4 regions of the Flexivirga sp. B27 genome follow, and region 2 is predicted to be linked to each of the others. Evidence: predicted binding sites of a transcription regulator. Region 2 holds the regulator's gene; each other region holds the start of a gene.
What was found. The regulator LexA, encoded in region 2, represses DNA repair genes until DNA is damaged. The targets are predictions, from matches to a motif close to TCGAACANNTGTTCGA.

Region 1 (4,978 bases), 370 kb from region 2:
CGACGTCGAGGTATTGGCCGCCCATCAGCTGGGTGCGCATGGTGTTGAGGACGGGCCGGCCGCGTGCCAACTCGTCGGCGGGCAGCCCGCTGGTCGAATAGATCTCGTCGGTCCAGTTCAGGCAGAGGTCGCCGGCCAGGATCGCTCCGGACTCGCCGAACCGATCACGGTCGCCGGTCAACCCGCGCTCGCGGTGGGTCTCGGCCAGTCGACGGTGTGCCGACGGCATACCGCGACGCACGTCGGAGTCGTCCATCACGTCGTCGTGCAACAGGGCAGCAGCCTGGAAGACCTCGAGCGACGAGGCGGCGCGGACAAGCTCGTCGCTGTCGCGGCCGCCCGCGGCGCGGTAGCCCCAGTAGAAGAATCCCGCGCGCAGTCGCTTGCCGCCGCCGAGCAGGGCGAAGACGGCGTCGAGCAGGTCAGCCATGTCCGGCCCCAGCGGTGCCAGGACATCGGCCTGGGTCCGGCGCTCCTCGTCGAGCGCGTGCTGGACGCGAGCTCTCAGGTCGTCAAGGTCGGCGGTGGGCAAGAGATTTGTCCTTCCGAATGGTGATTCAGTCGAGCGTAGTCGCCGTACTGATCCGTAGGCTGAGCGGCATGACCCTGCGCCCCACGAAGTCGAGGCACCCGATCCCCGAGCTGCTCGCACGGGACACTCCCAGCTTCAGTTTCGAGTTCATGCCGCCCCGCAGCGAGCGGGCCGAAGAGGTCCTCTGGAACTCCGTGCGGCGGCTGGAGCAGCTGCACCCGACCTTCGTGTCCGTGACGTATGGCGCCGGCGGCTCGACGCGCGACCGGACCGTCCGGATCACCGGGCGCATCGAGCAGGAGACGACGCTGCGCACGATGGCGCACCTGACCTGTGTGGGCTCCTCGGTGGCGGAGCTGCGGCGTGTCGTGGGGGAGTACGCCTCGGTGGGCATTGCAAACATCCTGGCGCTGCGCGGTGACCCGCCCGGGGGTCCCTCGGCGCAGTGGACCGCGCACCCGGAGGGCCTCGACCACGCCGACAAGCTGGTGTCTCTCGTGCGCTCACTGGGCGATTTCACCGTGGGGGTGGCGGCCTTCCCCGACATACATCCCGAGTCGAAGTCACTGGACGACGAGGCCGATGCACTGGTCCGCAAGGCGGACGCCGGGGCGGGCTTCGCGATCACCCAGATGGTCACCGACGTCGACGCCTACCTGAGGTTGCGCGACCTGGTGGATGCCCGCGGGTGCGGGATGCCGATCATTCCCGGGTTGCTGCCGGTCACGGCCGTCGGGCAGTTGCAGCGGTTGACCGAGCTCAACGGGCAGCCACTGGCCGCAGACGTGGTTGCGCGGATCGAGGCGGCCGGTGACGACGTCGCGGCCGTGCGCCGCGAGGGCATCGCGATCTGCACCGAGCACTCCGAGCGACTGCTGCGCGAGGGTGCACCGGGGCTGCACTTCATGACGATGAACAAATCGACCGCCACGCTCGAGGTCTTCGCCAATCTGCGGCAGAGCAGCCTGGTCTGAACGGCCGACCTGAGCCGGCCGAGCCTGTCGAGGCCCCCGACCTGAGCCGGCCGAGCGTGTCGAGGCCCCGGACGCGAAGGGGCTGTCGGTGGCCGCGGTTAGCCTTCTCGCATCGAACAAAAGTTCGATGAACTCGTTCCGAGGAGGCCGCATGCACTCATCTGTTCGCCCACCGTCCCCGGCTCCCGTCGCGGGCACCGTGCTCGACCTGGTCGATCGCACCCGGGTCGGGCTGTTGCAGGCCTGCCACGCCGGCACCGCGGACGAGCGCTACCACCTTGCCCACCTCGCCGCGTTGCGCGCCGCGGCGGCCGTGCTCGCCGCGGACGCGCGCCGCACTCCGGGGTCGGGTCCTCGCAACGTGTGGGCGGTCCTGCCGACGGTCGCCCCCGAATTCGCCGAGTGGGCGGAGTTCTTCGCAGGGACGGCACGCCGCAGGAGTCGGATCGATCGCGGTGTCGTGGTCGTCTCGACGCGCGAGGCGGACGATCTGGTCCGCCAGGTGGAGACGTTCCTGGAGTTGGTGCTGGGGCACCTCGGCCTGCCGATGGGTGACTCGTTCACCGCCTGTGTCGCTCCGACCGGGCCCGCGTGACCGTGTCGGGGCGACGTGACAGTTGTGTAATTGTTGGGGACTGGGCCACCGGGAGCCCGCTCTGTTGTCTAGGCTGGCGCGCAGACAACGGATTTGCGTGAGCTGATCTGTCCGTCGGGATGGTTGGGCCGCTGGCCAACTACCGCTAGGTAGCGCGGCGAACTATCCTGGAGGTGAGATCAGTCGGGGATCGCAAAGCCGGCGGGCTCGGTCGCCGCGTGGCGGCGACCGGAGGACATTGGGAGGTCAACGTGCCCCTTTCAGAGCACGAGCAGCGCCTACTTGAGCAGATGGAGCAGGCGCTCAAGGTAGAGGACCCCAAGTTTGCGTCGCACATGGTCGCTCATCCGAGCCGGAGCCGCCTTCGCCGTCGCGTCTTCATCGGCGTGTGCGGTGTCGTCGTGGGGCTCGGCCTGGTCATCGTCGGGATGACGATCGCCCAGATCTGGCTCGGCGTCGTCGGGTTCGCGGTGATGGTCGCGGGCGGCGCCTACGCCTTCAAGCCGGGACATTCGCGTGAGTTCGGCACCGTGCAGGAGGACGGCTCGGTCAACACCGCGCGCTCCAAGCGCCCGACCCGCAACAACGGCAGCTTCATGCAGCGACTCGAGGAGCGCTGGGACCGACGCCGCGGCGAAGGCTGGTAGATCCCTTCCGACGATCAGCCGCACCATCAGTCCGACCATCAGCCGACGAGCGGCCGAGCCTCAACTGACCAGCACGCCGGCGACCCAGATCCACGACACAAGCACAGCTGCGGCCAGCTCGATCCCGATGCTGGTCAGCACCGCACGCATGGCGGCTTTCGTCGCAGCCCACGCCCGCCGGGCATCCCGCAGTCGCGCGTGCTCGGCGAGAAAGACACCGACGGGGAAGCCGACGAACATCCCGACATACGGGATGACGAAGAACCCGATCACCGCGCCGACCAGGCCGGCCACCTTGGCCAGACCCGGCACACCGGCGGCCTTGAGCCGGCGATTCGGCACAAGGAACTGCACGATCCAGCCGATGGCTGCGACCGCGACGCAACACCCGAAGACGACCCAGGAGGTCGTGGTGTTCGTCTCCCACGACCACAGCAGCACGCCGGCCAGGCACAGCAGCAGACCGGGAAGCACCGGCACGACGAGCCCGAGGATGCCGACGGTGATCATCGCGCCGGCCACGACAGTCACCGCGTCCACGCAGTGAACCTAGCAACGCAAACACAGCAGGACGGCGCACCCTTTCGGCGCGCCGTCCTGCTGTGTTTGGTCAGTCAGTGGTGGTCGGTCTCACACTTCGATCGTCGACTCGGCGTGCAAGCGGTCGGTCTCATCGATCACTTCGTCAGCGATCTCGCGCAGCTTGTCCAAGTGCTCCCGCCCGTGGTGGGCGCAGAAGAGCAGGTCCTGGTCGGAGCCGAGGCGAGCACGGATGAACGCCTGGGCGCCGCAGCGGTCGCAGCGATCGGATGCGGTCAGAGTGGGGGCAACTGCGGTAGTCACGATAATCATCCTCTCGTTGCGGGTCTCTCCCGGTCGCCCGGGGATTCCGTCGTCGAAGTAGTCAACAGTCAATCACGCGAAGGGATTCCCGGCGAAACAAATCCATACCGTGTGTCGTCCTTCACAATCTTGTGACCTTCCGACGATCGTGCCCAGTCCGACGATCGGCGGGTGCATGGAGTTCCCCCGGTCGGTGCGCGGCCGTTCACGTGGCTACCCGGTCTGTCGCGGGCACTTCGGTGTGCTCGACGAGGTAGCGCTCCGCGCTTCGCGCTGCCGGATGTATGACGAACGCCGCCATCAGCACGATCACGGCGATGACCAGCCAGCCGTAGAGACCCCACTCCATGGCCCAGAAGGTGTAGGCGGCGGGGGCCCACACGGTGCCGAGGGTGTAGCCCAGTTGCGCGACGCCCTGGTATTCGCCGCGGCGCGCCGGATCCGACAGCTCTGCCTCCAGTCCCCAGCGGCCCGCCGATTGGAAGAGCTCGGTGCCGGTGACGGTCACGTGGCCAAGCCAGACCAGCGCGATCGTCAGCCAGCCGGCGGTGTCGTGCGTGACGGCGACGATGGCACAGGAGAGCACGAAGCAGAATGCCCCGCGCCGATGCGCGCGCAACGAGGTGCGTGGGTCGTCGACCCCGCGTGCGGCCAGGACCTGCAGGAACACCGCCATCACGGTGTTGGTGCCGAAGAGCCAGGCGAGCAGCACCCGGGGCGCGTCAGTGCGTTCGACGAGCCACAGCGGGATGACGGTGTTGAGCAGGACACCGTGCGTGCCCAGGACGCCGTCGCAGATGCTGGTCAGCAGGAACCCGCGGTTGCGCAGTGCGCTGCGGCGCTTGCCTGTGGTCGGTGCCGCGGTGTCCTCAGGGCTGTCCTCCGGGGCGGCCGAGGTGTGCGGGGTGACGTGCGGCAGCCGGGTCACCCAGGCGGTGTTGGCCAGCAGCACGGCCGCGGTCAGCAAAGGCACCGCCCGGATCAGCGTGTCGTCGTTGGCGGCCAGGGCCAGCCCGCTGGCAAGGGCGCCCAGTGTGTAGCCGACGTTGCGCGAGGCACGCACGTAGGCCATCGAGCGGACCCGCTTCTCGCGGGGGAAGACGTCGAAGCGGTAGGCGTTGCGCCCGGCGCGCATCCAGGTCAGCACCACCTCGAGCGTGACGGTCACGGCGACATACCCGGCGAAGTCGCCGATCAACAGCCAGGCGGCGAAGAGCAGCGCCTGGAAGAGCGCGCCGAGGATCCAGGTGCGGCGCGTGCCGACCAGGTCGGCGAGCTTGCCGAGCGGCACGGCGACCAGGAAGGTCGCCACGCCGGCGATGGTGAGGCCGAGGCCGACCTGCGCCGCACTCAGTCCGACGATCTGGGTGAAGAACACCGCTGAGCC
Region 2 (4,978 bases):
CCGCGCCGGACCTGCACAGTGGCAGTCTGATCGCGCCGCTTGCTGCCGCCGACGCCGTCACGAAGGTCTACGACAGCCACAGCTTCGGGTTGTCCGGTCGCGAACTCAAGAAGCGCGCCAAGGCAGTTGGCGAGCAGGACTGGGCCGCCGGAGCTGCCGCCGCGGCCGTCAAGAGCGCGCAGGACGCGATGACTGCCGCGATGGTGGCGGTCACGACTGCCACGACGGCCGGCGTGATCAGCGGCTGACGCCGATCGACAGACTCCGGTGTGAGAGTTTTGACCGGTGATGGCGCGTGACCTGGCAGCCCTGACCGACCTGCTCGGTGACGGGGGAGTCGTGGCGCTCACCGGGGCGGGCCTGTCGACCGAGTCCGGCATACCCGACTATCGCGGGGCGGACGGTGAGCGCAGGTTCCAGCCGATGACCGCTCAGGAGCTGCTCGCCGATCGCGAGGCCCGGCGTCGTTATTGGGCGCGGTCCTACGTGGGCTGGCCGAGGTTCGCCTCCGCACGCCCGAATGACGGCCATTACGCCGTTGCGGCCCTGCAGGCGGCCCAGGTGATCGGTCCGATCATCACCCAGAACGTCGACGGTCTGCACCAGGCGGCAGGGGCCGTGGACGTGGCGGAGTTGCACGGCAGCCTCGAGCAGGTGGTGTGCATGCAGTGCGGGGAGCGGTATGCCCGGGCCGCCGTGGACGAGTGGCTGCAGCTGGCCAACCCGGACTTCGACCGATCGGCGGACGGGCCGCTGCGCCCGGACGGCGACGTCGCGATCGCGGAGTCGCTGATCTCGGGGTTCCGGCTGGTGCACTGCGTCGTCTGCGGCTCGGACCTGCTGAAACCGGACGTGGTGATGTTTGGTGAGTCGGTGCCGAAACCACTTGTCGAGCAATGCTTTTCGGCCGTCAAGTCAGCGCGCGCCGTGCTGGTGCTCGGCTCGTCGCTCGCCGTGATGTCCGGCTATCGCTTCGTCCGGCGGGCTGTGCGGGAGGGCATCCCCGTCGCCGTCGTCACCCACGGCTGGACGCGCGCGACCGACGAGGAGGTGTCGGTGCGCATCGACGCGCCGCTGGGCGAGACGCTGGCCGCGCTGGCCGACGCCCTCCCCGGCTGATCAGACCCGGCGCAGGACCGCGGTGACTTTGCCCAGGATCGTTGCGTCGTCGCCGTCGATCGGGTCGTAGGCCTCGTTGTGCGGCATCAGCCAGACCTTGCCGCGAGTGCGTTTGAAGGTCTTGACGGTGGCCTCGTTGTCGAGCATGGCCGCGACGACATCGCCATTGGTCGCGGTCGGCTGCTGCCGGACGACGACCCAGTCACCGTCGCAGATCGCCGCGTCGACCATCGAGTCGCCGACCACCTTGAGCAGGAACAGGTCGCCCTCGCCCACGATCTGCTTGGGCAACGGGAAGACGTCTTCGACGACTTCCTCGGCCAGGATCGGGCCGCCGGCAGCGATCCGGCCGACCACCGGAATGTATGACGCCTCCGGGCGCTGGTCACCGAGGCCGGTCTCGTCGATGCCGGACTCCTGCGCACCCTGCACGCTCGACCCGCCGCGGTAGCCGCGGGTGTCGGTCGCGTCCGGGTCGATGACCTCCATGGCACGCGGCCGGTTGGGGTCGCGGCGCAGGTAACCCTTGCGCTCGAGCATCGTCAGCTGGTGTGCGACAGAGCTCGGACTGGTCAGTCCGACGGCATCGCCGATCTCCCGCAGACTCGGCGGATATCCGCGCCGGTCAACGGAATTGCGGATCACCTGCAGCACCTTGCGCTGCCGCGTAGTCAGGCTCTCGCCCGTCCGGTCGGGAAGTTCGTGCACCTGTGCCATCGCTGTCATCTCCTCCTCGGCGAACTGTTCGCGCGAAGCGATCGGCGAGCGGTGCGGACGGACGCGTCCGCGGCCGTTGTCGGTGGTCGGTGCTTGCCTTGGCTTCGTGAAAACAGCGTATGGGTTTCGGACACAGTTTCCAAACATCTGTACGACGCGTGTCTCGGCGATGGTCTCGACGCGGTCGAACGTTCGTGCTATACATCCGACAGATGTGCGATCGCACGCCTGTTCGCATCGGACGCCAGGTCCGGGTGGTCTGTCACAGGGCGCGCGCCGGATCGCAGCGGAGTTTCAGGAGGAAGAGATGAGTGCAGCAGTGCAGTGGGATGCGCCGGCCGACCCGGGTCGAGGGCGCCGGCATCTGCGAGCCGTGCCGACGGGGCCGTCGGCACGTGGCGGTGGGCCGGCGGTCGGTGTGCGGGTGGCGGCGGACGGCCTGCGGTTGACGGCGCGCGGGCGCCGTCTGCTCGGCGTGCTGATCGTCGTGACGCTGCTCGTCGGCGCGGGCGCTGCGGCCCGTGCCTGGGCGGCGCCGTCGACGCCGGTCACGCACACGGTCACGGTCCAGCAGGGCGACACCCTGTGGGCGATCGCACACCGTGCCTACCCGTCGATGGAGACCTCCGAGGCGGTGGCCAAGGTCGCGCTGGCCAACGACCTCAACGGCCTGAATGTGGTCGCAGGTCGACAGCTGCAACTCCCGGACTGATTGGCCGTCGGGTCGGGGTCGGAATCTGGGCGGACACGCCGTGTCGCGGGCCGCTGACCAGCGGTTTCGCCACCCGCGTTCACGGGTCTTGCACTTGGGGTGCGATCGGCTTAATATCCCTATATGTAGTAGTTACACGGATGGCATTCGTCCACATGTAGTCCACAACACATCGGCCGCCATCCCCAGTTCGTCCACCGATTACCCACAGCTTCGTCCACAGCTTTCGCCCGGTTCGCCGGCGAGCTTCGTCCCCGTAGGAGGCAGTCGTGCATTGTCCGTTCTGCCGTCACGACGACAGTCGCGTCGTCGACAGCCGCACCAGTGAGGACGGCACCTGCATCAAGCGGCGCCGCCAGTGCCCGAGCTGTGGCAAGCGGTTCTCCACCACCGAGACGGCGAGCCTGACCGTGGTGAAGCGATCAGGTGCGAGTGAGCCCTTCAGTAGGCAGAAGGTCCTGGTCGGTGTGCGCAAGGCATGCCAGGGCCGTCCGGTCAGTGAGGATCATCTCGCGCTTCTCGCCCAGGAGGTCGAGGAGGCCATCCGGGCGCAGGGCGCCGCCGAGATCGATGCCCACGACGTCGGTCTGGCCATCCTGGGCCCGTTGCGCAGCCTCGACGAGGTGGCCTACCTCCGGTTCGCATCGGTCTACCAGGCCTTCGACGGTCTCGAGGATTTCGAGGAGGCGATCACCCTGCTCCGGGCCGAGCGACCACCCACGGCCGTCGAGCCCGATCATCAGCGCGCCGGCGACTGACACGGCGACGGACTGAACGTCTCGTCGCAGAACTCATCGCACATTCCGCCGGGTCGATCCCGCTCAGCATCTTCGAGCCGGCACCGCAACACAGCAACACCGCACATCTCGCAGCAGAGTCGACCACCTTGAGGTGGAAAGGAAGTTGGACATGACCGACACGGCAGACGCCGGCCAGCACACACGGCGCGGCGCACGCAGGGGACTGACCGTCGAGCGCATCTTCACGACCGCTGGAGTGCATCCCTATGACGAGGTGACCTGGGAGCGTCGCGACGTCGTCCAGCAGAATTGGAAGACCGGCGAGACCATCTTCGAGCAGCGTGGGGTGGAGTTCCCGGAGAGCTGGTCGCTGAACGCCTCGACCATCGTCACGACCAAATACTTCCGCGGCGCCATCGGCACACCGCAGCGCGAGAGCAGCCTCAAGCAGCTCATCGACCGGGTTGTGCTGACCTATGTCAAGGCCGGCAAGGAGCACGGCTACTTCGCGACCGACGACGACGCCGAGATCTTCGAGCACGAGCTGACCTGGTCGCTGCTGCACCAGGTGTTCAGCTTCAACTCGCCGGTGTGGTTCAACGTGGGCACCAAGTCGCCGCAACAGGTTTCGGCCTGCTTCATCCTCTCGGTCGACGACTCGATGGACTCGATCCTCAGCTGGTACAAGGAAGAGGGCTTCATCTTCAAGGGCGGCTCCGGCGCCGGCCTCAACCTCTCCCGCATCCGCTCCTCCAAGGAGCTGTTGTCCTCCGGTGGCACAGCCTCCGGCCCGGTGTCGTTCATGCGCGGTGCAGACGCCTCGGCCGGCACCATCAAGTCCGGTGGTGCGACCCGTCGTGCGGCCAAGATGGTCGTGCTGGACGTCGACCACCCGGACATCGAGGAGTTCGTCGAGACCAAGGCGCGCGAGGAGGACAAGATCCGCGCGCTGCGCGACGCCGGTTTCGACATGGACCTCGGCGGCAAGGACATCACGTCGGTCCAATACCAGAACGCCAACAACTCGGTCCGGGTCACCGACGAGTTCATGCGGGCCGTCGAGGACGGCACGTCCTTCGGCCTGCGTGCCCGTCACACGGGTGAGGTCATCGAGGAGGTCGACGCACGGACCCTGTTCGACAAGATCAACAAGGCGGCGTGGGAGTGCGCCGACCCGGGTCTGCAGTACGACGACACGATCAACGACTGGCACACCAACCCCGAGACCGGTCGCATCACCGCGTCCAATCCGTGCTCGGAATACATGTCGCTGGACAACAGCTCGTGCAACCTGGCGAGCCTCAACCTGCTGAAGTTCCTGCGCGAGGACGACACGTTCGACGCCGAGACCTTCCAGAAGGTCACCGAGCTGGTCATCACCGCGATGGACATCTCGATCTGCTTCGCGGACTTCCCGACCGAGTCGATCGGCGAGACGACGCGTGACTACCGCCAGCTGGGCATCGGTTACGCCAACCTCGGCGCACTGCTGATGGCGACCGGCCACGGCTACGACTCCGAGGGCGGCCGCTCGCTCGCAGCCTCGATCACCTCGCTGTTGACCGGTGCCTCCTACAAGAGGTCCGCGGAGCTGGCCGGGATCGTCGGGCCCTACAACGGATACGCCCGCAACGCCGAGGCGCACCGACGCGTCATGCGCAAGCACCAGGCGGCCAACGACGCCGTTCGC
Region 3 (4,978 bases), 520 kb from region 2:
CGCGCGGAAGGCGGCCGACGGGAGAGTCTAAGTGAGCAACGTCGTCACCCCGTGTCCGGGTTCCGAGCGTGTCGCTATCGATCAGTGAATCGGCCCACGCCGTCCTTGTGCAAATCAGTCGGTGAATCGGCCCCCGCCGTCATCGCCCAAAGGCAAGGGTATGGCGCCGCCGGTCGCCGTGGGCGGCGCGGTGAGTCCGAGATGGTCCCACGCGAGCTGAGCCGCCGCACGACCGCGCGGGGTGCGCACCAGATAACCCTCCCGCACCAGGTAGGGCTCGGCGACCGTCTCGACGGTGTCCGGCTCCTCTCCGACGGCTACAGCGAGGGTCGACAGGCCGACCGGTCCGCCGGCGAACCGCTTGCACAACGCTTCGAGCACGGCGCGGTCCAGCCGGTCCAGGCCGCTGCGGTCGACGTCGAACAACTCGAGCGCGGCGCGGGCCGCGGTCAAGTCGAGCACGCCGGCCCCGTGCACCTGTGCATAGTCGCGCACGCGACGCAGCAACCGGTTGGCGATGCGAGGGGTGCCACGGGACCGACCGGCGATCTCGGCGATGCCCTGCTCGGTGGAGTCGATCCCGAGCAGTGTCGCGTTGCGCGTCAGGATCGCGGCCAGGTCGTCCGCGGTGTAGAAGTCCAGGTGCCCGGTGAAGCCGAATCGGTCGCGCAGCGGCGCGGGCAGCAGCCCGGCGCGCGTGGTGGCACCAACGACGGTGAACGGCGGCAGTTCCAGCGGTATGGCGGTCGCGCCCGGCCCCTTGCCCACGACCACGTCGACGCGGAAGTCCTCCATCGCCAGGTAGAGCATCTCCTCCGCGGGGCGGGCCATCCGATGGATCTCGTCGACGAAGAGCACCTCTCCCTCGGCAAGCGAGGACAGGATGGCGGCCAGGTCACCGGCGTGCTGGATCGCGGGACCGCTGGTGATCCGGATCGGCTGCTCCAGCTCGGCCGCAATGATCATCGCCAGCGATGTCTTGCCCAGTCCGGGCGGCCCGGAGAGCAACACGTGGTCGGGCGGACGCTGCCGACGGCGAGCCGCCTCCAGCAGCAGACCGAGTTGGTCGCGCACGCGCGGCTGACCGGGGAAGTCGGCCAGTCGCTTGGGACGGAGCGCGACCTCGATCCGGCGCTCCTCCTCATCGCCGCCGGGGTCCACGATCCGCGAGGTTGCGTCCCATGACCCGTCGTCTTCTCGCTGCTCCATCTCCTCCATCATGACGGACCCAGCTGCCGCAGCGCGGCCCGCAACAGGTCGGACACCTCGGTGAGCGACGGGTCAGCGGCGGTGACCTTCGCGACGGCGTCATCGGCCTGCTTGGCCGACCAACCGAGTCCGATGAGTGCCTCGCTGACCTGCCCGTGGCCGGTGCCGGTCGGTGCGGGCGCGGTGTCCGCAGCATCTGCGGCGACCAGCGGTCCGACCTTGTCCTTCAGCTCCAGCACGATGCGTTCGGCACCCTTCTTGCCGATGCCCGGCGTCTTGACCAGGGCTGCAACGTCGCCACCGGCGATCGCCGCACGAATCTGGTCAGGGCTCGCAACGGCCAGCATTGCCAAGGCAATTCGCGGTCCGACGCCGCTGACTGTCTGCACCAGCTCAAAGAGATCTCGCTCGTCCGCGGTGCCGAAGCCGTAGAGCGTCAGCGCATCCTCGCGCACGACGAGCGTGGTCGACAGCGTCGCCGACCCGCCGATCCGCAGCGCCGCTGCGGTGCCGGGCGTCGTGTGCGTCAGCAGCCCCACTCCCCCGACCTCGACCACCACCTGGTCGAGCCCGACATGTTGGACGGTCCCGTGCAGGCTGGCGATCATCCGCGCGCTCCCGTCGCGGCGCGCTGCTTGGCGACAGCTGCCGCAATGCGGTCCTGAGCGCCGCCGCGCCATACGTGACAGATGGCGATGGCCAGTGCGTCCGCGGCGTCAGCGGGTTTGGGCGCGGTGTCCAGCCGCAGGATGCGGGTGACCATCGAGGTGACCTGGGCCTTGTCGGCGCGGCCGTTGCCGGTGACGGCGGCCTTGACCTCACTCGGGGTGTGCAGGGCGAGCGGCAGTCCGCGGCGCGCCGCGGCCAGCATCGGTATGGCGGACGCCTGCGCCGTGCCCATGATCCCCTTGATGTTGGCTTTGGCGAAGACCCGCTCGACCGCGACCGAGTCGGGCTGGTGATGCTCCATCCACTCGTCGATCTCGGTCTGCAGGCTGAGCAGTCGCTCGGCCGGATCATCGGTCACCGGCGTGCGCACGACGCCGACCGCGATCATCCGCACCGGCTGTCCGATGCCTCCTTCGACCACACCGAGACCACAACGGGTCAGGCCGGGGTCGACTCCGAGCACTCGCACAGCTGGGCAGCTCCTTCGGGACGGGGGTCCGACATATGTTCGGTCCCCCGTCAGCTTAGGCGGGAGTCCCGTCATACCCGTGAAGGCGCGGGCGGCGCGTCGGGCCGGGCTGCCAGCGTCATGGCGCCGAGATGCTGTGGTCGGCCGGCTCGAGTCCGTGCAACGGCGGCTGCCGCCAGCGCATCTCGACCGTATGCCGTGCCGGATCGACGACGAGCTGTATGACGTGCGGCGTCCGGATCATCCGCAACTCCGCCCGGAAAACCCCGTCGAGCCACCCGCCGGCGCAGCGGAAGGGCAGTCCCGGGTCGCCGTCCCAGACGCCGGCGAGCCATGTGCCCCGACCTATCGGTAGGCGCCAGGACCGCTGGCCTGAGCTGAGCACGGCGACCCAATGCTCGCCGTCGGCCTCGACCTGCACGCTGTCGATGGACGGCGCTGCGTCGCCACCCGTGCGCCGGAGAGATTCCGTGCCAGCTCCGCCGGCATCGTCCGGAGGCGGCGCGATCGTCGGAGCTGCCAGTCGGTCGGCCAGGACAGCATCCCCGGATCCTGAACCGGCACCGGAAAGGCCCGGCAGCAGGTGCTCCCATACGGCATCCAGCACGGTCTGCATCTCGGTCGTCTCGGCGGTCATCGCGAGGACGGCGTCCTGCTCCGGCAGTACGACGCAGAACTGTCCGTAAGCCCCATCACCGCGAAAACCGTTGCGGCACATCCAGAACTGGAAGCCATAGCCATGGCCCCAGTCGAAGGTCGGCTCCTCGACACCCGGCTTGCGGTGCGCTCCGTCGTTCGGCATCTGCGGTGAGGTGGCGAGCTCCACCCAGTCCGCGGGGACCAACTGTCGGGCATCCCACCGGCCGCGCTGCAGCAGCAGCTGACCCAGTCGGGCGATGGCGTCCGTCGACACGTGCAGTCCGGAGAAGCCGAAGTCGTGCCCGTGGCCGTCCGTGAGCCAGGCAGCAGGACCGATGCCGATCGGTTCGAACAGTCGTTGCCGCAGGTAGTCCAGCAAGCGCAGTCCGATGCTGGACTCGACCAGCCGCGCGATCGTGTAGGTCGCCAGCTGGTTGTAGGTGAAGACGCTGCCGGGCTCGCTTTCCGGCGGCAGTCGCAGGAAGGCCGCCAGCACGTCACCTTCGCCCGGGTGCACCTCCGGGTCGTCGAGATGCCCGGTCGCCATGCGCAGACAATCGCGGACGGTGACACGGCGCCAGGTGTCGGCGACATCGTCGGGCACGAGCTCGGGGACCAGGTCGACGATCCGGTCGTCGAGCTGAAAACGCTTCTCCCCCATTGCGATCCCGGCCGCGACACTGGTGAAGCTCTTGCTCAGCGAGTAGAGCAGGTTGACCTGCCCCGCTTCGTATGGCGCCCAATGCGCCTCCGCGACCACCGCACCGTGCCGCAGCAGCATGAGGCTGTGCGCCTCGATGCCGGCACCGGTCAGTGCGTCCAGGAATCCCGTGACCGCCGCGGCATCGACACCGGCATCGCTCGGCGTGCTCCTGCGCAGGGCGGTCGCGGTCACCCGATCAGTCCTCGGCTTCGAGCTCCGCGAGCACGTCGTCGGGGACGTCGCCGTTGGCGTAGACGTTCTGGACGTCGTCGCTGTCCTCGAGCGCCTCGATGATGCGGAACATCTTCTTGGCGCCGTCCTTGTCGAGCGGGACCTCGGTGGTCGGCAACCACGACGAGTCGGCGGAGTCGTAGTCGATGCCGGCACCCTGCAGGGACTCGCGCACGGCGACCAGATCCGTTGCCTCCGAGACGATCTCGAAGGACTCGCCGAGGTCGTTGACCTCTTCGGCTCCGGAGTCGAGCACGACCTCCAGCAGGCTGTCCTCGGTCGCTTCGCCCTCCGGCTGCTTCTTGGGCACGATCACGACACCCTTGCGGTTGAAGAGGAACGCGACAGAGCCGGACTCCCCCATCGAGCCGCCGTTCTTCGACAGCGCGGTGCGCACCTCCGCGACAGCGCGGTTCTTGTTGTCGGTGAGGCACTCGATCAACAGGGCGACGCCACCGGGCGCGTAGCCCTCGTAGGTCAGCGCGAGGTAGTCGGCGCCGCCGGCCTCCGCGCCCGAGCCGCGCTTGACGGCGCGGTCGATGTTGTCGTTTGGGACACTGGACTTCTTCGCCTTCTGGATGGCGTCGAACAGCGTCGGGTTGCCCGCCGGGTCACCACCACCGGAGCGAGCCGCGACCTCGATGTTCTTGATCAGCTTGGCGAACAGCTTGCCGCGCTTGGCATCGATCGCAGCCTTCTTGTGCTTGGTTGTCGCCCACTTGGAGTGACCGCTCATACATCCCTCTTCTGATTCGAACGTGCTGAAGCCTCGACCGACGATGTTATAACCCGCCGCTGGTCGGGTAGCGACGAAGGAGCGTATCGAGACCCGGCGCTACTTCGTCATACCCAGGAAGTACTCATGGATGCGGTGGTCCCCGGTCACCTCCGGGTGGAACGACGTCGCCAGCAGGCTGCCCTGCCGCACCGCGACGATGCGGCCCGCGGCCGGACCGGTCGTCACCGTGCCGAGCACCTGCACCTGCGGACCGACCGCCTCCACCCACGGCGCGCGGATGAAGACCGCGCGCACCGGCTCGTGCTCCTCCCCCAGCACC
Region 4 (4,978 bases), 850 kb from region 2:
TTGCCATCGACGATGTCGTGCAGCTCGCCATCGGCCTCGATGCCGAGGCGGTCCCGCTGTCCGCATGGTCGTTCCAGCCGGGTTGGGTCTACGGGTTGGAGGTCGAGCCGGCGCCGGCACACGCGGCGGCCTCCTGGAGCATTGCGCTCGCACCGGAATCGTTTGCCGGTGCGGTGGCTCGGCTGCAGGACGCAGGCATCGAAGCGCTCCGGTCGGAGCCGTTCTGGGTCGGCTACTGGAGTTATGTCGTGCGTGATCCGATGGGCCAGACGGTGGAGATCTCGGATCCGGTCAGTCCGGCGCCGGGGCGGATGGATGCCCGCTGAGCGGGGTTCGGCAGGCTGGTACGGCCAGCTGTATGTCGATGCGGGCGCCGGAGGTCCGGCGGTCGCGTGGGACCACGGGGAGCCGACGCCATACCTGGTGACCTGGCTGGGTGAGCGGTTCCCTGATGGCGTGGTCGGTCGGCGGGCCGTCGTGATCGGGTGCGCGTATGGCGACGACGCCGAGTTGGTGGCGTCATACGGGTTTGATGTGACGGCCTTCGATGTGTCGCGAACGGCTCTGGCCGAGGCGCAGTCTCGTCATGCGGAGTCGACCGTGAACTACAGGACGGCGGACCTGCTCGATCTGCCGGACGAATTATGCGGTGCGTTCGATCTGGTCATCGAGTGCACGACATTGCAGGCGCTGCCGCCGAAATTGCACGAGGCGGCTGCGGCGGGTGTTGCGTCGCTGTGCGGGCACGGGGGCGAGATTCTCGTTATCGCTCGATGCCCCGGTGACGACGATCCGCCGGGGCCGCCGTGGTTGCTGGCGAAGCCGGAGGTGCGTCGAGTAGCGACCGGTGACGTGCGGCTGACCCGAATGCGGCGCATCCCGATGCGCGGTGGCGACCGGTGGGTGGGGGAGTTCGAGCGCGCGCCGTTCAGCGCAGCCCGAAGAACGGGCGACAGGCGTCGAAGCCGTTGATTTCGAGGGAGATTCGCGCGTCTGATGCTGCCCAGTCCTCGCGGCTGAGTGCCAGATGCTGTAGGTCGACGATGCGGTCGCCGGTGTCGTGCGGGCGGACGCCGGTGTCCCGGTAGCCGAGATGCCGGCTCACGCCCAGAGATGCCTGATTGGTCGTGACTGCTGAGCTGACTGCTTGCTCGGCGCCGAGCTGCTCGAACGCGAACGCCAACACGGACGCGCGTGCTCGTATGCCGAAACCCTTGCCGCGAAACGGTTTCGCGATCCATGAGGCGGTGTCCACGGTGCGTTCGGTCGGGAAGTCGGTGCCCTCGAGGGTCTGTATGCCGACGGGTTGGTCGTGTCGCCATATGCCGAAGTCGAGTGCCCAGTCGTCGACCGACCAGCAACCGCGGTGCCGCCATACGCTCTGCGCGAAGCGGCGGGCGCGGTCGTTGCCGGGCGGCAGCTCGGGCAACGGCGGGTAGGTCGGGTCGAGGTCGAAGTCGTCCGGCAGAAGCTCGGCGAACCTCCCGATCTCGTTGTCGCGGACCGGACGCAGCATGAGGTCAGGACCGATGAGCGTCAGGTCGTCGAAGGGCCAGTTCGTGGTCACCGGAGCAGCCTTGCACGTCGAGCGTTGTCGGTCATTCCGTATAACGTGAATGTCAGTGTGCAATCGCGTCGGTAAAGCACGAAAGTAACTGGTATTGAACGAAATATACGGTGAAAACCCTTGCATTTACTATCGAACAAACATACGATATAGGTATGTCGAATCCACAGCTCCTGGTCACCGGTGAGGACATCGCCGGCGCACCTGTTGAGGAGCTGCTCGCGACCGCGCGTGCGCTGGTGAGCGAGGTGGTCGACAAAGTCCGCGCGGGCACGTCGGGCACCTCTCGGGAAGAGCTGGTCGAGCAGGTTGTCGTGTGCCAGCAGTTGCAGAGCTCCACTTGGGCGGCGCAGTCGGTCCGGTTGGCTCAGGTGGCGGCGATCGAAGAAGTGGCGGAGCCGGGGCAGGAGCTGCGAGAGGTGCGGCACGCCATCGGTTCGTATGCCGACGAGTGGCTGCCACAGGAGCTCGGAGTCCGTCTCGGTTGGTCCGACCGGCAGACGACCAATCGCCTCAGCGAGGCTGTCGGTGCGATCCGGACGGTGCCCAGGCTGTTCGAGCGGACCGTCGACGGCAGCCTCGATCCGCGCAAGCTCAACATCGTGGCGGACTCCCTCTGCGGCGTGCGTCCCAAGGTCGCGCGGAAGGTCGAGAGCCGTTTGCTCGCAGCAATCGACGATGCGCAGTCGTCGAATGATGAAGAAGACCAACCGATTTCGATGACCTCCACCAAACTCGTCCGGCGCACCAGGCGTTTGCTGGCCGACCGTGCGCCGGCCGACGCGGAGCGGGTGGCGAAGAGGAGCCGTGCCAACGCGAAGAGTGTCCGGGCCTACCCACACCACGAGCCGGGCCTCACCGCATTCCACGCCATCCTGCCCACCGAGGACGCGGTGCGCATCATGTCCGGGATCAACGAGCTCGCTCGCCAGCTGCACAAGGACACGACCACCGGCAAGTCGCTCGATGAGTGCCGGGTGGATGCCTTCATCGACCTCATGTTGCGGAACATCTCGATCAGCACGACGTGCATCTTCCAGATCCCCGTGCTGCCGACCGAGGGTGGTTCGCCGGCCGCAGGACCGGTGCCCGGCGCAGCGGTCACCGACTTCGGTCAGCGGTCGGAGTCGTCGGACTCATGGGTCGAGGCCGAGTTGGCGGATCTGCTGCGGTCGGCTGCTGAGGATGGGCTGGACACACTGACCAGGCTCGACACCCCGACCATGAACCTCGTGATCCGCACGCCTTGTGATGCTGACGCGGACCCCGAGGCCCTGGTTGCAGCAGGTAGCAGACTCGCACCACGTGTCGAGATACGTTACGGGTCAGGCCATTCCAGCTGTCCGCAGCGACATGATCGCCCGACCGGGACAAGCCCGAAGCAGCGGCGGGCGAGCCGGGTGGACCTCGACAAGCTCGGCCAGCTCGACAAGCTCGGCCAACTCGACAAACTCGGCGATCGGACCTCGACAGGCTCGGCCACCGAGAGAGGGTCGGGCGGTGCGTTCCGGGTCTCCGACGCCGTGGTCGAAGGTATCGGCGTCATACCCGCGGGTGCGCTGGTTGCGATGTGCCGGGCCTTGGGTGTGAAGCTGACGCGTGCTCTCGTCAATGTGAAAACCGGTGCGACAGTGGAGACTTCGGACATCACCTATCGTCCGGGTGCGCGGCTGCGTCGTTTCGTCGTGACGAGAGATCAGCACTGTCGGTTCCCCGGATGCACCAGGCCGGCCCGGCTCGACGACGTCGATCACGTCACTCGCTGGCCCGACGGACCGACCGCGGCCTGGAACCTCCAATGTCTGTGCCGGCACCATCATCGAGCCAAGCACGAAGGCGGCTGGCAGGTCTCGATGACACTGGACGGCGTGTGCACCTGGACCAGCCCGTCCGGGCGTCGATACGTCACCCGTCCGGCCGACTGATCGAAGCCGCTCAGCTCGGGCGCTCCTGCTCTCGCGCCGACCCGGCGTCCAGCGCACCATTGTTCGCGATCCGCACCAACGGCCAGGCACCGATCAGCACCACCCCGTAGCCGAGCACGAAGAGCACCACGATCATCGGCGGGACGGTATCGGCAAAAGACAGAGCACCCGCAACCATCAGCGCTATCCCGAGCACCCCAGCGATCGCTGCGAGCACCGAGGCACATGGCAACGCTGCACGATGCGCGGCCACCCACGCTTCGTCCGAATGCTGAGTGGTCGCCGTTCGTATGCCGATCCCGATGCCACGCGGCAACGAGCCGCGTGCGGCCGCCCACGTCGAGAAGTAAATGGCCGCGGCGCATGCCAGCAGACCGATTCCCCCGGTGAGCCCCATGAACACGTAGCCGACTGTAGACACCTCGTCGGCCGAGGCGTCATGGCGCCCCGAGCACCTCGATCTGCATCAACGCGATGGTGTCCTGATCGGCGCACCCGTCGATCGCCACGACCCGGCCGTCCTGGACGCGTATCGCGATCGCCGACACCACTTTGCCGGTCGGGGCATAGACGGCACCGATCCGCCCATCGATGAGCGCCAGTTCGGCCCCGGCCGCCTTGCCCTGGAAGGCTGCGGCCACGGCCCGCGCACCGGTCAATCGACGATCAACCTGCGGGGCGCCCTCCGGTGCAGCAGCGGCTGCAGCGACCGCCACCCGATCCGCGCGAAGCACGATCTCCGGGTCGAGGATCTCCAGCAGACCGGCCATATCCCCGTTGCGCGACGCATGCAGGAAAGCTGAGACCGCGCTGCGTTGGCTCTGCCGGGCCTTGTCCACATCGGCGTCACGCACCCGGCGGCGGGCGCGCGAGGCCAGCTGGCGCGTCGTGGCGGGAGATCGCTCGATCACCGCCGCCACCTGGTCGAACGGCACCCCGAAGACGTCGTGCAGAACGAGCGCAAGCCGCTCGGCGGGCCCGAGCCGGTCCAGCACCACAAGGAGCGCTTCGCTCACCGAATCATCCAGGACTGCAATGTTTTCCGGATCCTGCGTGGGATCGGACTCCAGCGTGTCCCGGTCATCGAGCTCGTCGAGTTCGTCCTCGGCGCGCGTGCGACGGGACCGCAGCATGTCCAGGCAGATCCGCGACACGACCGTGGTCAGCCATCCGCTCAGGTTGTCGATCCGCGACCGGTCAGCGCCGGCCAGTCGAAGCCACGCCTCCTGGACGGCGTCATCGGCGTCGCCATACGTCCCGAGGACCCGGTATGCGACAGCCCGCAACCTCGTGCGGTGAGTGTCGAACTCCTTCGCCAACAATTCGTCGTCGCTCACCTGTCACATTCTCCTTGCGCCATACGTCACCCGCTGTGAACCATCCACCCAAGCACAAGGAGATCGCATGGAACCCCGTATGACGAACCCTGCCGCGCTGCTCGACCCATCCGGCATCAAGGGTGTGCAGGCACTGGCGGCGGCCGTCC

Region 1: the regulator LexA is predicted to act here: its motif matches at 1,619-1,634, upstream of ACSZL9_RS02800 (SAV_6107 family HEPN domain-containing protein).
Region 3: the regulator LexA is predicted to act here: its motif matches at 2,375-2,390, upstream of ruvC (crossover junction endodeoxyribonuclease RuvC).
Region 4: the regulator LexA is predicted to act here: its motif matches at 1,700-1,715, upstream of ACSZL9_RS08410 (HNH endonuclease signature motif containing protein).

What each region holds. Positions count from the first base shown of each region.
Region 1 covers NZ_JBPYUM010000001.1:580,196-585,173, reverse strand. Annotated here, with positions in the region: gene ACSZL9_RS02810 (polyprenyl synthetase family protein) at 1-532, opposite strand, end outside; gene ACSZL9_RS02805 (methylenetetrahydrofolate reductase) at 601-1,506, shown strand; gene ACSZL9_RS02800 (SAV_6107 family HEPN domain-containing protein) at 1,658-2,101, shown strand; gene ACSZL9_RS02795 (DUF3040 domain-containing protein) at 2,353-2,748, shown strand; gene ACSZL9_RS02790 (DUF456 domain-containing protein) at 2,809-3,288, opposite strand; gene ACSZL9_RS02785 (DUF7455 domain-containing protein) at 3,379-3,591, opposite strand; gene ACSZL9_RS02780 (MFS transporter) at 3,797-4,978, opposite strand, start outside.
Region 2 covers NZ_JBPYUM010000001.1:947,421-952,398, reverse strand. Annotated here, with positions in the region: gene ACSZL9_RS04375 (GOLPH3/VPS74 family protein) at 1-248, shown strand, start outside; gene ACSZL9_RS04370 (NAD-dependent protein deacetylase) at 289-1,119, shown strand; gene lexA (transcriptional repressor LexA) at 1,120-1,836, opposite strand; gene ACSZL9_RS04360 (LysM peptidoglycan-binding domain-containing protein) at 2,144-2,548, shown strand; gene nrdR (transcriptional regulator NrdR) at 2,818-3,306, shown strand; gene ACSZL9_RS04350 (vitamin B12-dependent ribonucleotide reductase) at 3,458-4,978, shown strand, end outside.
Region 3 covers NZ_JBPYUM010000001.1:426,617-431,594, forward strand. Annotated here, with positions in the region: gene ruvB (Holliday junction branch migration DNA helicase RuvB) at 115-1,209, opposite strand; gene ruvA (Holliday junction branch migration protein RuvA) at 1,218-1,817, opposite strand; gene ruvC (crossover junction endodeoxyribonuclease RuvC) at 1,814-2,347, opposite strand; gene ACSZL9_RS02080 (serine hydrolase domain-containing protein) at 2,466-3,881, opposite strand; gene ACSZL9_RS02085 (YebC/PmpR family DNA-binding transcriptional regulator) at 3,886-4,656, opposite strand; gene pdxT (pyridoxal 5'-phosphate synthase glutaminase subunit PdxT) at 4,756-4,978, opposite strand, start outside.
Region 4 covers NZ_JBPYUM010000001.1:1,792,933-1,797,910, reverse strand. Annotated here, with positions in the region: gene ACSZL9_RS08425 (VOC family protein) at 1-326, shown strand, start outside; gene ACSZL9_RS08420 (class I SAM-dependent methyltransferase) at 316-972, shown strand; gene ACSZL9_RS08415 (GNAT family N-acetyltransferase) at 929-1,567, opposite strand; gene ACSZL9_RS08410 (HNH endonuclease signature motif containing protein) at 1,723-3,492, shown strand; gene ACSZL9_RS08405 (SdpI family protein) at 3,503-3,889, opposite strand; gene ACSZL9_RS08400 (sigma-70 family RNA polymerase sigma factor) at 3,930-4,829, opposite strand; gene ACSZL9_RS08395 (carboxymuconolactone decarboxylase family protein) at 4,909-4,978, shown strand, end outside.